One region of the Paenibacillus allorhizoplanae genome, then DNA from elsewhere that is predicted to be linked to it. Evidence: riboswitches for the same ligand, from Rfam matches in the RefSeq annotation. Region 1 holds a riboswitch; each other region holds the start of a gene.
The links. A riboswitch is a leader RNA that binds a small molecule or an ion and turns the genes downstream of it on or off. The one in region 1 is predicted to bind thiamine pyrophosphate.
Positions count from the first base shown of each region.

Region 1 (3,642 bases):
CTCCAAGTTGTGGACAAGCATCTCGTACCCAGGTCTCTCCTTATAGAAACCGAATTTCAAATCATGAGGGCTGTGCGTACCTGAAGTAGGGATTTTCATCTCATACATCAGGGTGCCATCTTTGTGATCGCGTCCGTAATCCTTATCTGTTGTGACCTGAATGTTGGCATGGAAATTAAGCTTATCTAGGCTGTATTTGCCTGCGGAGCTTTGAATGAGTGAAGTACCAACACTGCCGAGAGCGATAATGAGCAGGGCATGTGAGAGAAGGAGCCATGTTTTATGTTTCTTTTTCAGGGCTTGCTTTTCAGCCTTTTTCAACCGTGAGGTGTTGTCTTTGTTTATTCTTGCTGCGAGTACATAACCAATGATAGCTGCAATGAATAGAGCTAGTCCGATATAGAGCAATATGGTCATCATTTCAATCCCTTTCTGCATCGTGGAATCATCCACCCTGAATAAGTTCCTTTGTTGAAAAATAATGAGGACACTACAAATTGTAGTTTTTCTAAGGGGTGGAAGTCAACTTCTAATGTTATCCTGATTTTGGCATGGAAAATAGAGGGTTTGGCGCGCTACTTGTTGAATGCTGTAAAGAAATGTCTGATTATGTAGAAAGTTATTTAGGGGGAGTCACGATGACGGATCAACTGCTCGAATTAAACAGAAGGAATAGCTTAATGGTTAAGCTTTTATGGGCGTGTCTTGCACTTGGAGTCGCGGCTGCGTATACATCTGCATCTATGATGATAACCCTTTCTTCGGTCGGCGTACCGATTGCCATTGTATGCACGATTTTAACTTGGAAGAAGATTGCTATTCCGTATACGAAGTATGTAATTGCGGTTGGGCTTAGTGCGATTTCTTATTTTTTCATGTCACATAGTGCCTCTTTGTTTGGTTTATTTATTTTGTACTTAAGCTTAGCGCTCATTTCTTTATACATGGACTACAAGCCGCTCGTGCTCAATGGTGTGCTAGGGCTGATTAATATGAATGTTTACATAACGACGCTAACGCCACATGTGGATCCGATTGGGGTTAATGCTTTTTATCTGCTTACGATCATGACACTCATCGGTCAAAGTCAGATTGGTAGGAGAATGTTAACGAATGTTGCCAGAAGTGCGAAGCAATCGGAGATCGCAAAGATCAAAACGGATGAAGTGCTGTTAGGTATTCGTAATACGACAGAGGTACTGGGTACATCTAGTGGAAATCTGCAAGAGAATGCTGCAGTAACAGGTAGAATTACGGAGGAAGTCGTTGCTGCTTTTCAGGAGATTACGATTGGTATTGAATCACAAGCGTCCAGCATTAACGATATTACATCCGCTATTCAGAATGTGAATGAGACTGTGGAGCAGACCACTGCGGCATCGAATACGATGAGCAGCAGATCACGGGATACAGCGAGAATGACGAACGAAGGCAAGACCCAGATGGAAGATTTGTCGCTCAAAATCAATGATATCACCGTCATCGTCACTGAGACCTCCGACATCATGAATGAAGTGAATGAAGAAAACGTGAAGATCGGGAATATCGTTTCCACGATCGCAGATATTGCGAACCAGACGAATCTATTGTCGCTGAATGCTTCGATCGAGGCTGCTCGTGCAGGTGAGCACGGGAAAGGCTTCTCCGTTGTAGCAAACGAAATTCGGAAGTTGGCGCAGAATGCACACATCGCATCGACGGATATTTCGGAAATTCTCGGTTCCATTCAGGCCAAAGTTGTGACGGCCGTAGAGAAGGTTGCCATTGGCATTACTGCCGTAGAATCCGGTAAGAAATCGACAGATAGCGTGAATCAATTGTTCGAGGTTATCAACACGAATACAGCGGAAGTGATGGAGCAGGCGTCGCACTTGCAACGCATGAATCAACAATTGCAGATCTCATCGCAGCGGGTAGCGGAAGAGATGACTTCCGTTGCAGCGATTACCGAGGAGTCTGCAGCATCCGTTCAAGAAGTGCTGGCTAGCGCGGAAGTGCAGCAGCATCGGGTGCAGAATATCGTAGACAGCATCCGTCAATTAAACGGATTGACACAGGATCTGAAGCATCTGATCGAGAAATAAACGTCCAACGCAGACTTTTTGGGAAAAAAAGGATTGCCAAAGAGCGGCTAATCCGCTACAGTTAAGCCAAATGAATAGCAACACGGGTGCTTGATGAAGTCAGGCTGAGATAGTGGCCCTATGCCACTGACCGTTAATCTGATCTGGATAATGCCAGCGTAGAGACCTGATGTGCTTTTTTTATGCACAAATGTTCAAGCCTGCCGGTATTCTGGTAGGCTTTTTTTGTTCTTAAGGGGCAAAAGAGACCATGTATCCAAGGTTGGCGTGTTCGCCTATCTCATTGACAAATATGAATTAGGAAAAAGGAGTCGAGAAGAAGATGGCGCAAAAGGAAGCAAGCAAAAAAGGGTTGAAGCTGACAGATATTTTGATCACCATTGTCATTTCAGCCGTGTTTGGTGTGATTTATCGGATTTGGGGACCGATTTATGATCTCATGAAGCCGCTAGGCTTACATGCCGAGCAGCTGAGTTATGGTATGTGGTTCATGGCGGCAACTTTCGCGTTTCTTGTGATCCGCAAACCAGGTGTTGCCCTGTTAGCTGAGGTCGCGGCTGCAACGATTGAGGCCTTGTATGGCGGCCATTGGGGCGTATCGACGCTCGTCTTTGGATTATTGCAAGGGCTTGGTGCTGAGCTGGTGTTCGCGGCTTTCCGCTATCGTCGCACCAATGTGGGAGTAACAATACTTGCTGCCTTCGCTTCCGCCATCATGTCCATCTTTGTGGATACGTACTATGGCTATATCGATCAGCTGGCATTCTGGAATTATCTATTATTCATTGGTTTAAGATTACTGGGCAGTGCTTTGATTGCGGGTGTGTTCGCCTATTATTTGACAGGTGCCTTATCCCGCACGGGTGTACTGAATCTGATTCGTCCTGTTTCCGAAAAAGATTACGACGTATTGGGGTAACGAGATGAGCGAAGGAATGAGCGTTACAAATCTGCGGTTAAAATATCCCGGCGATGACGCCCCCCTGATTTTTCAGGGGGTTTCCTTTTCCATCGAGCGGGGTGAGAAGGTACTGCTGTTGGGACCTAGCGGCTGTGGCAAATCGACCCTGCTTCAGGTACTGAGTGGAATTGTCCCGGATATGATTGAGCTTCCGCTCAAAGCAGATGAGATTCGAAGGCCTAGCCGGTGGGGGTATGTGTTTCAAGATCCGGATACACAATTCTGTATGCCTTATATCGACGAAGAGATCGCGTTCGTGTTGGAAAATCAGGAAGTGCCGCGGGAAGATATGCCTGCGCGCATACTGTATTACTTGGAATTGGTCGGGTTACATGTGCCTGATGCGCATACGTTAATTAGTACGCTGTCCCAAGGGATGAAGCAGCGGCTAGCGATTGCAAGTGTGCTGGCGCTTGAGCCAGAGGTGCTCTTTCTCGATGAGCCCACGGCGCTGTTGGATGATGAGGGCACGAAGCAGGTATGGGACACGATTCGAGCAATCAGCGGGGACAAAACTCTCCTTATCGTCGAGCACAAAATTAGCGGCATGCTAGATTTGCTCGATCGATTGATCATTCTGACACCGGAAGGTAAGGT
Region 1 is NZ_CAKMMW010000007.1:54,290-57,931, forward strand. It holds gene L6I86_RS13835 (DUF3105 domain-containing protein) at 1-438, opposite strand, end outside; gene L6I86_RS13840 (methyl-accepting chemotaxis protein) at 639-2,084, shown strand; TPP riboswitch at 2,157-2,266, shown strand; gene L6I86_RS13845 (ECF transporter S component) at 2,407-3,003, shown strand; gene L6I86_RS13850 (ABC transporter ATP-binding protein) at 3,008-3,642, shown strand, end outside.

Region 2 (3,642 bases), on a different contig from region 1:
TGCCGAGTTGCTTCGCGAAGGGACGCCGATGTCCTGTGATCGCGACTACTTCTGGAAGGACGGACGTCCGCTTCCGATCGTTGGGATGACGTATATGACGAGCGATGTGGCGAGGAAGTTTTTGTTCTTGCCAAACGTTTCCGTGTGGGATCGCGATATTGCACAAATGGTTAAAGCGGGCATCAACCTGCTTCGTACTGGGGTGTGGTCAGCTTGGCGTCAAATCATGTTCGTAGACGGACATCCGTATGAGGAAGTGCTGCGCAGCATTGATGCCTTTATTTTGACTGCCAAAAGACATGGGATCGAAGTCACGTTCAATTTCTTCTCGTTTACACCAGAGCTGTGGGAGGGCGTGAATCCGTATTTGGATCCGCGCAGCGTGGAGGCACAGAAGCGGTTTATATCTTCGGTAGTGTCCAGACATAAGGAAACGACGAATGTGCATTGGGATCTGATCAATGAGCCATCAATGTTTAATCCGAGCAAGCCGTTTGCGGGGCCGCAGTCGGCACATGATGCGTTCGAGCATGAAGCGTATGTAGCTTGGCTGGAGGAGCGCCATGGGGATATTCGCAAGCTGCAAGAACGTTGGAATATGTCTCCTGCGGAGCTCCCGAGCTTCGCTAGTGTCCGCTTGTTGGATCCTTCTGAAGTGAACATGAGCACAACGGAAACGGTGGAGAAAAAAGGCTCACCATGGCTGGACTACACCCTTTTCACCATGGACATGCACAATCGCTGGGCGAAGGAATTGATCGCGACAATTCGTAGTATCAACCCTGCACAGTTGGCGACTGTAGGACAGGATGAGGGATTGGGCGCGCAGCGGCCATCGCCATTCTTTTATGCAGAAGCTGTGGATTATACGACGGTGCATACGTGGTGGTTGATGGATCAGTTGGTGTGGGATGGCATTTTCTCCAAGGCGCCGACGAAGCCGAGTTTGATTCAAGAAACGGGTATTATGTATGTAGAGACGGCAGATGGGCGTGCGAAGCGTTCGGAGTATGAGCTGCGTAATATTCTAGAGCGGAAATACGCCTATGCCTTCTCGACAGGTGGAGCGGGTGCTGTTCAGTGGATTTGGAATATCAACTTCTATATGAACAACATCAATGAGTCGCATATTGGGGCGCTTCGGGCAGATGGGACAGAGAAGCCAGAGGCGGATGTTTCCTACGATTTCGGGGCATTCATGGGAGAGATTCGTGATCTCTTCGTGGGCCGCAAATTAGAGGACGTCGTGGCTGTATTCCCGTATTCGAATGACTTTTCCACGCGCAAAGTAGCCGGTGATGCAACAGCGAAACTGACTCGCACTTTAGCTTATGGGATGAACGTACCGTTCCGCGGGTTGAGCGAGTATCATCTCGAGGCATTGACGTCGGATCAACCGAAGTTAATTATCGTGCCAAGTGCGCATAACTTTAGTGATGCCGCGCTTACGAAGTTGACGACGCATATACGTGAGAATGGCGGAACGCTGCTGTTTACAGGGCCGCTTGGTTTGAATGAGTACTGGGCACCTGTCGCTCGGTTGACGGATATTGTAGGTGAAACAGTGCTGGGTAACATTGTCCGCGAAGAGGCGATGGTGTTGGATGGCGAGATGGTTCCTGTGTCCTTCGGTGGTGCACGAATCGCTCAGTTGAATAAAGAAGTGCCACTTTCCGATGATGGCAAATGGAATTCCCAGCATGGCGTCGTTCGCAGCTACGAGCTGGGCAAAGGGCAGCTCATATGGTGTCCACTCCCAGTGGAGCTTGGTGAGCGCGATGATGTACTCGAGAAGCTGTACGCGTATGCGATGAAGTCAGCTGGTGTGGATGCGGAACTAACGTGGGTAAAAGGCGGGCAGTTGCCGGGCGTGTATGGGCGGAAGCTCAGCTTTGATAGCGGTTCGTTGTTCATCTTCGTCTCGGAGTTCAGCGTGGACGCGCAGATCGAAGTGACGGATCCGGCAACGGGCCTGAGCTATGCGTTCGAACTGGAAGCCGAACGTACGGTGATGTTCGCTGTGAATTCTGTCGGCGAGTTGTTGGCAGTGTATCGACCTGAGCAGGTGCAGGTTGAGTTGAAGCAGTAGACGAATAGCGGGTAGGCTAATTGAAGAAGCCTCTGAATGAGATGGAATTCTCATTTGGGGGCTTTTGGTTTTTAGCGGGGGGAGAGCAGCGGGATGTCGTCGATGAATGGCCAGTATGAATTAGATTTTGCCGAGCTATTGCAATATTTTGAATTAAAGTGTAGATTAAATACCTAAGTGCATAATCACGGGAGCTTGGTGAGACCAGGCTGAGAGGATAGTTATAACTATCGACCGTTAAACCTGATCTGGATAATGCCAGCGGAGGAACACAAGATCTCTTTGTATACTAAGAGACCGCCTCTATTTATAGATGCGGTCTTTTTTTCGCAGCATGAACCCTCCGCTTGATCATAATCAACTATAGGAGGCATGGAAAATGTCAATGGAAACTAGTAATGAAAAGGTCACAACATCAACATCCGCTTTTCCGGGAAGCAAAAAAGTTTATGTCGAGGGCTCACGAAAGGACATCAGGGTCCCCATGCGTGAAATCAAATTGAGTCCTACTACTGGGGCTTACGGAGAGCAGGAAAACGCCCCTGTTCGTGTATACGACACGAGTGGTGCTTATACAGATGAGGAAATCCAAACCGATATTCGTACAGGTATTGCTCCTAATCGTTTGAATTGGATTATAGAACGCGGCGATGTTGAAATTTATGAAGGAAGAACGATAAAACCGGAAGATAACGGATATACCAAGGAAGAGAACGTTACTGAAGTTTTTCCAGGCTTACATCGTCACCCAATGAGAGCGAAGACAGGTCGTAATGTAACCCAGATGCATTATGCACGGCAAGGTATCATCACGTCCGAAATGGAATATATCGCGATTCGCGAAAATGTATCTCCGGAATTTGTGAAAGACGAGGTCGCTCGTGGCAGAGCGATTATCCCTGCAAATATTAATCACCCTGAAAGTGAGCCTATGATAATTGGACGAAACTTTCTCGTTAAGATCAATGCGAATATTGGGAATTCAGCTGTTTCGTCTTCCATTGAAGAAGAAGTGGAAAAAATGAGATGGGCTACTCGCTGGGGTGCAGATAATATTATGGATCTCTCAACGGGTAAAAACATTCATACCACCCGGGAATGGATTATTCGTAATTCCCCGGTTCCCATTGGTACCGTGCCTATTTATCAAGCACTAGAGAAAGTGAATGGAAAAGCGGAAGATTTGACGTGGGAAGTGTACCGTGACACGCTTATTGAACAAGCTGAGCAAGGTGTCGATTACTTTACAATTCATGCTGGTGTTCTGCTGCGTTATGTTCCACTTACGGCCAAACGAGTGACAGGTATTGTTTCGCGAGGTGGATCCATTATGGCAGCATGGTGTCTTGCCCACCATCAGGAAAATTTTCTGTATACTCATTTTGAAGAGATTTGTGAAATCATGAAAACCTATGATGTATCCTTCTCATTAGGGGACGGTTTACGCCCAGGATCCATTGCAGATGCGAATGATGAAGCCCAGTTTGCAGAACTAGAAACATTAGGTGAACTCACCAAAATCGCTTGGAAGCATGACGTACAAGTCATGGTAG
Region 2 is NZ_CAKMMW010000043.1:11,208-14,849, forward strand. It holds gene L6I86_RS34345 (alpha-amylase family protein) at 1-2,089, shown strand, start outside; TPP riboswitch at 2,267-2,376, shown strand; gene thiC (phosphomethylpyrimidine synthase ThiC) at 2,469-3,642, shown strand, end outside.
Region 2: another riboswitch for thiamine pyrophosphate. It lies ahead of thiC (phosphomethylpyrimidine synthase ThiC); the one in region 1 lies ahead of L6I86_RS13845 (ECF transporter S component).

Region 3 (3,642 bases), on a different contig from region 1:
AAGCTTTCAGCGTTTCCACTGGATCGGGCAGCAGCGTCATTTCATCCCCAATAACCTCAACTTTGATCATGTCGCACAAGCCTGAAGCTTTTGCTAAACGTGCGATGCGAACCGCTTCTTCAGCTGTTTTGGCACCGGCCGTATTCGGCAGCAACGTGAAATTCGACGTATCCAGCATGGACAAGAAATTCGGCTGACTCGCCTCAAAAATATTCATCCGACGAACCGCAAACGTCAAAATTTGAGACTCACTGATATCAACCGCTTGTTTTTGAATCTGAAAATCAGGAAACTTCCCCGTACCTAGCAGCAAACGTGAACGAAACTCATATGGACCGATTTTTAACATGTCTTTATCCTCCTCCAACGAAATGAACGATCTCAATTTTGTGACCTTCCGCCAGCTCAGCACCAGCGTGGTCCTCTTTATGTAAAATGGCTGCGTTATGCTCAACCACGAGCATTTTGTCGCTTAGGTCGAAATGCGCAAGCAGCTCCACAACGGTCCGAATCGTATCGGGTACGTCAACCTGCTGACCATTAATGTGCAGTTTCAATGCTTATCAATTCCTTTCCTGTAGCTGAAAATGTGCTTTGATCCTGCTGACTTACTCGCGTGGTCTCTGGCGAAAAATCCGGGCTGAAGGCATCCAGCCAAGGGGCTATCTCACTATTCCCCTGTTCGCCTGCGCTGTCTCCACCCAAAATCAAATCCGCCATCACCCTCCCGGTGATCGGGCTCAGCAAGATCCCGTTGCGGTAATGACCGCACGCTGTGTACAAGCCCTCCACCGTAGGCAACTTGCCGATGTAGGGCAGTCCGTCGCCTGTCTGCGGGCGCAGCCCCGACCAAGCTTTCTCCCACTCGGCATCGCCGAGTAGCGGCATCAGGCCCCTCGCGCGATCCATCAGCTCGGCCAAGCCAGAGAGCGACACCTTGCGGTCATAGCTATTCGGCACGACCGTCGCGCCGACCACCAGCCGTCCGCCGGCTTTCGGAACAATGTAGCACCCTGGCGAGAACAGGGTTTTCTTCAAAGTAGGCTTCGGCGTCCTAACGGAGAAGCACTCGCCCTTCACGGGATACATCGGCAAGTCGATGCCGATGCTCCCAAGCAGCTGACCGCTCCACGTGCCTGCGGCGACGACCACGTGGTCGCTGTAGAGCGGACCGGCGGCCGTCAGCACGCCGATGACGCGCTCCTGCGCGGTCAGCAGCCCTTGCACCTGGGCGAACGATTGCACCTTCGCCCCAAGCACTTGCGCCGCCTGCGCGAATGCCGCCGCCAACAGCGGAGCATCAACCTGCCCATCTTCGGGCAGGTACAGGGCTCCGCGCGTCGCTGCGCTCAGCGCGGGCTCTATAGCCGTGGCTTCAGCGGCGCTGAGCCACTGAGCCTTCTCGCCCGCGGCGCGCTGGAGCTTCTCCCGCGCGCGCAGCTCCTGCTCTTGATCGTCGCTGAGCGCGACGTTCAGCAGCCCCTCACGGACGAGACCGATGTCGATGCCCGTGAGTTCTCGAAGTTCCCCGCTCAGCTCGGGGAACATGGCACGGCTTTGGCGCGCCCACTGGAACAGGGCGCCCGTGTCTTCCATCTCGGACTGCGCACCGAGCATGCCTGCGGCCGCAGCCGAGGCTTCGGTGCCTAGCTGGCTGCGCTCCAACAGCGTGACGGATTGCCCTCTTTTAGCCAAGTAATACGCGATGGATGTACCGATAACACCGCCGCCAACGATGATGACATCTGATCTTGATGCTGACATTTCGCTCACCTCTATTTATTGAAGCTCATCATGATAGGCCAGAACGGCTCCAAGGGGATCCGCTGCATCCCATATTCCGCTCATTACTGCGATGCCAGATGCTCCTGTATCCAGAACGGACTTTACCCTCGCAGGTGTCATCCCGCCTATCGCAATCACAGGAATATTAACGTGATTAACTAGTTGTTTTAACTGCTCCAAGCCCCTAGGCGGCACGCCTTGCTTAGAGTTTGTCGCAAAAATATGACCGAACATAACATAATCGGCCCCTTCTTTTTCACGCCATTTTGCCTCATCTGCATGGTGCACAGAGACTCCGATGCGCTGTATCCCGCGGCAAAACTCATCCTGAATAACAAGAGACGGCGTTGTACCTGGAAGTTGAAGCCCCCCTGTTTGCAAGGCTAGAGCGATAGAGGGAAGACCGTTGACGTACAGGCTTTTGGCTGGAATCCCTTGCTCCAACAAGTACTGAACACCGATAAACACTTCATCCAAGGACTTCGTTTTCTCGCGAATATGAATCGCTGTGACATATGGGTGGATCTGCGCCGCAATCTTTGCGATCTCGGACCATGTATGCTTCCCGCCCGATATAACATGCAGTTCTTTCTGTGACACGCAAGGCTCGACTCCTTTCACGCAACATCGCTTCTCTTTCACCAGCGCCCTTCATCCTGACTTTGCTCGTAAACACAAAAAAACCACTTTCCTCAGGAAAGTGGTTGTAGGCTGCCTCATCATAAACAGATATAAAATCGGCTCCAAAACTCGTTCCACTTTCCTCCGCTGGCATAAACCAGATCAGGTTCAAAGGGTTCAGTCTACACTGTCTCAGCCTCTCGGCGCCCCTAGGGATTCATTCGTATGCAATTACTAAACATCATAGCATGACAGCCAACTCTTGGAAATAACAATTTTCCGTTTCAACTTGCAGTTGACCTAGCCATTCTCAGCACGCTGAGAATTACGTCTCTCTATTGAAACCATTTCCAAAACTTCCCGTATAGAGTATCAGTAAAACTTATATTAAGGGGTGTTTGCCATGGAACCATTTGTACTGCCAGAACCCGATCGACGAAGACCCTCTTCCCTCCCGCCAGGCTTGATGACCAAAATTGTTATCGGCCTTGTTATTGTTCTCGCCCTTATTTTTGGATCGTCCACCTTCTACACGGTACAGGAGCATGAGAAGGCGGCTATTTTAACATTAGGCAAATATACAACAGAGAAGGAAGCTGGGCTTCACTTTAAACTCCCTTTCCCTATTCAACAGGTGATTGTATTACCTGCCAAAAAGACACAACGTATCCAAATCGGCTTCCGTGAAGTGGGTGGCAAAATCACTCCCGTAGAAGAAGAAGCGATGATGATTACGGGGGATGAAAATATTTTATCCGCTGATGCCGTGGTGGAATGGAATATCAGTGACATGCGTAACTACTTGTACAATATTGATAATGCCGAACTGTTCCTACGTAACTCCACAAGCGCAGCGATTCGTTCCGTTATCGGCGCTACTGCGCTAGACTTTGCCATTACCGAAGGAAAAACCGAGGTCCAAGGCAAGGTCAAAGAACGATTGATTGAGATGCAGACGAAGTATCAAACGGGTATTCATATTGTCGATTTGAAATTCCAAGATATCGAGCCGCCAGCTGGCGATGTGCAGAATGCGTTTAAAGATGTAACCAACGCACGCGAAGAGAAAAACACGAAGATTAACGTGGCGACGAAATACGAAAATGATATCCTTCCTAGGGAGCGCGGTAACGCTCAAGCATTGCTTGAGAATGCCGAAGCACAGAAGAAATCACGGATTTTGAATGCGCAGGGAGATGTGGCGAAGTTTAATGCCCTGTATGCGGAGTATGCCAA
Region 3 is NZ_CAKMMW010000024.1:11,004-14,645, reverse strand. It holds gene L6I86_RS28225 (thiazole synthase) at 1-349, opposite strand, end outside; gene thiS (sulfur carrier protein ThiS) at 354-557, opposite strand; gene thiO (glycine oxidase ThiO) at 541-1,764, opposite strand; gene L6I86_RS28210 (thiamine phosphate synthase) at 1,780-2,385, opposite strand; TPP riboswitch at 2,529-2,627, opposite strand; gene hflK (FtsH protease activity modulator HflK) at 2,810-3,642, shown strand, end outside.
Region 3: another riboswitch for thiamine pyrophosphate. It lies ahead of L6I86_RS28210 (thiamine phosphate synthase); the one in region 1 lies ahead of L6I86_RS13845 (ECF transporter S component).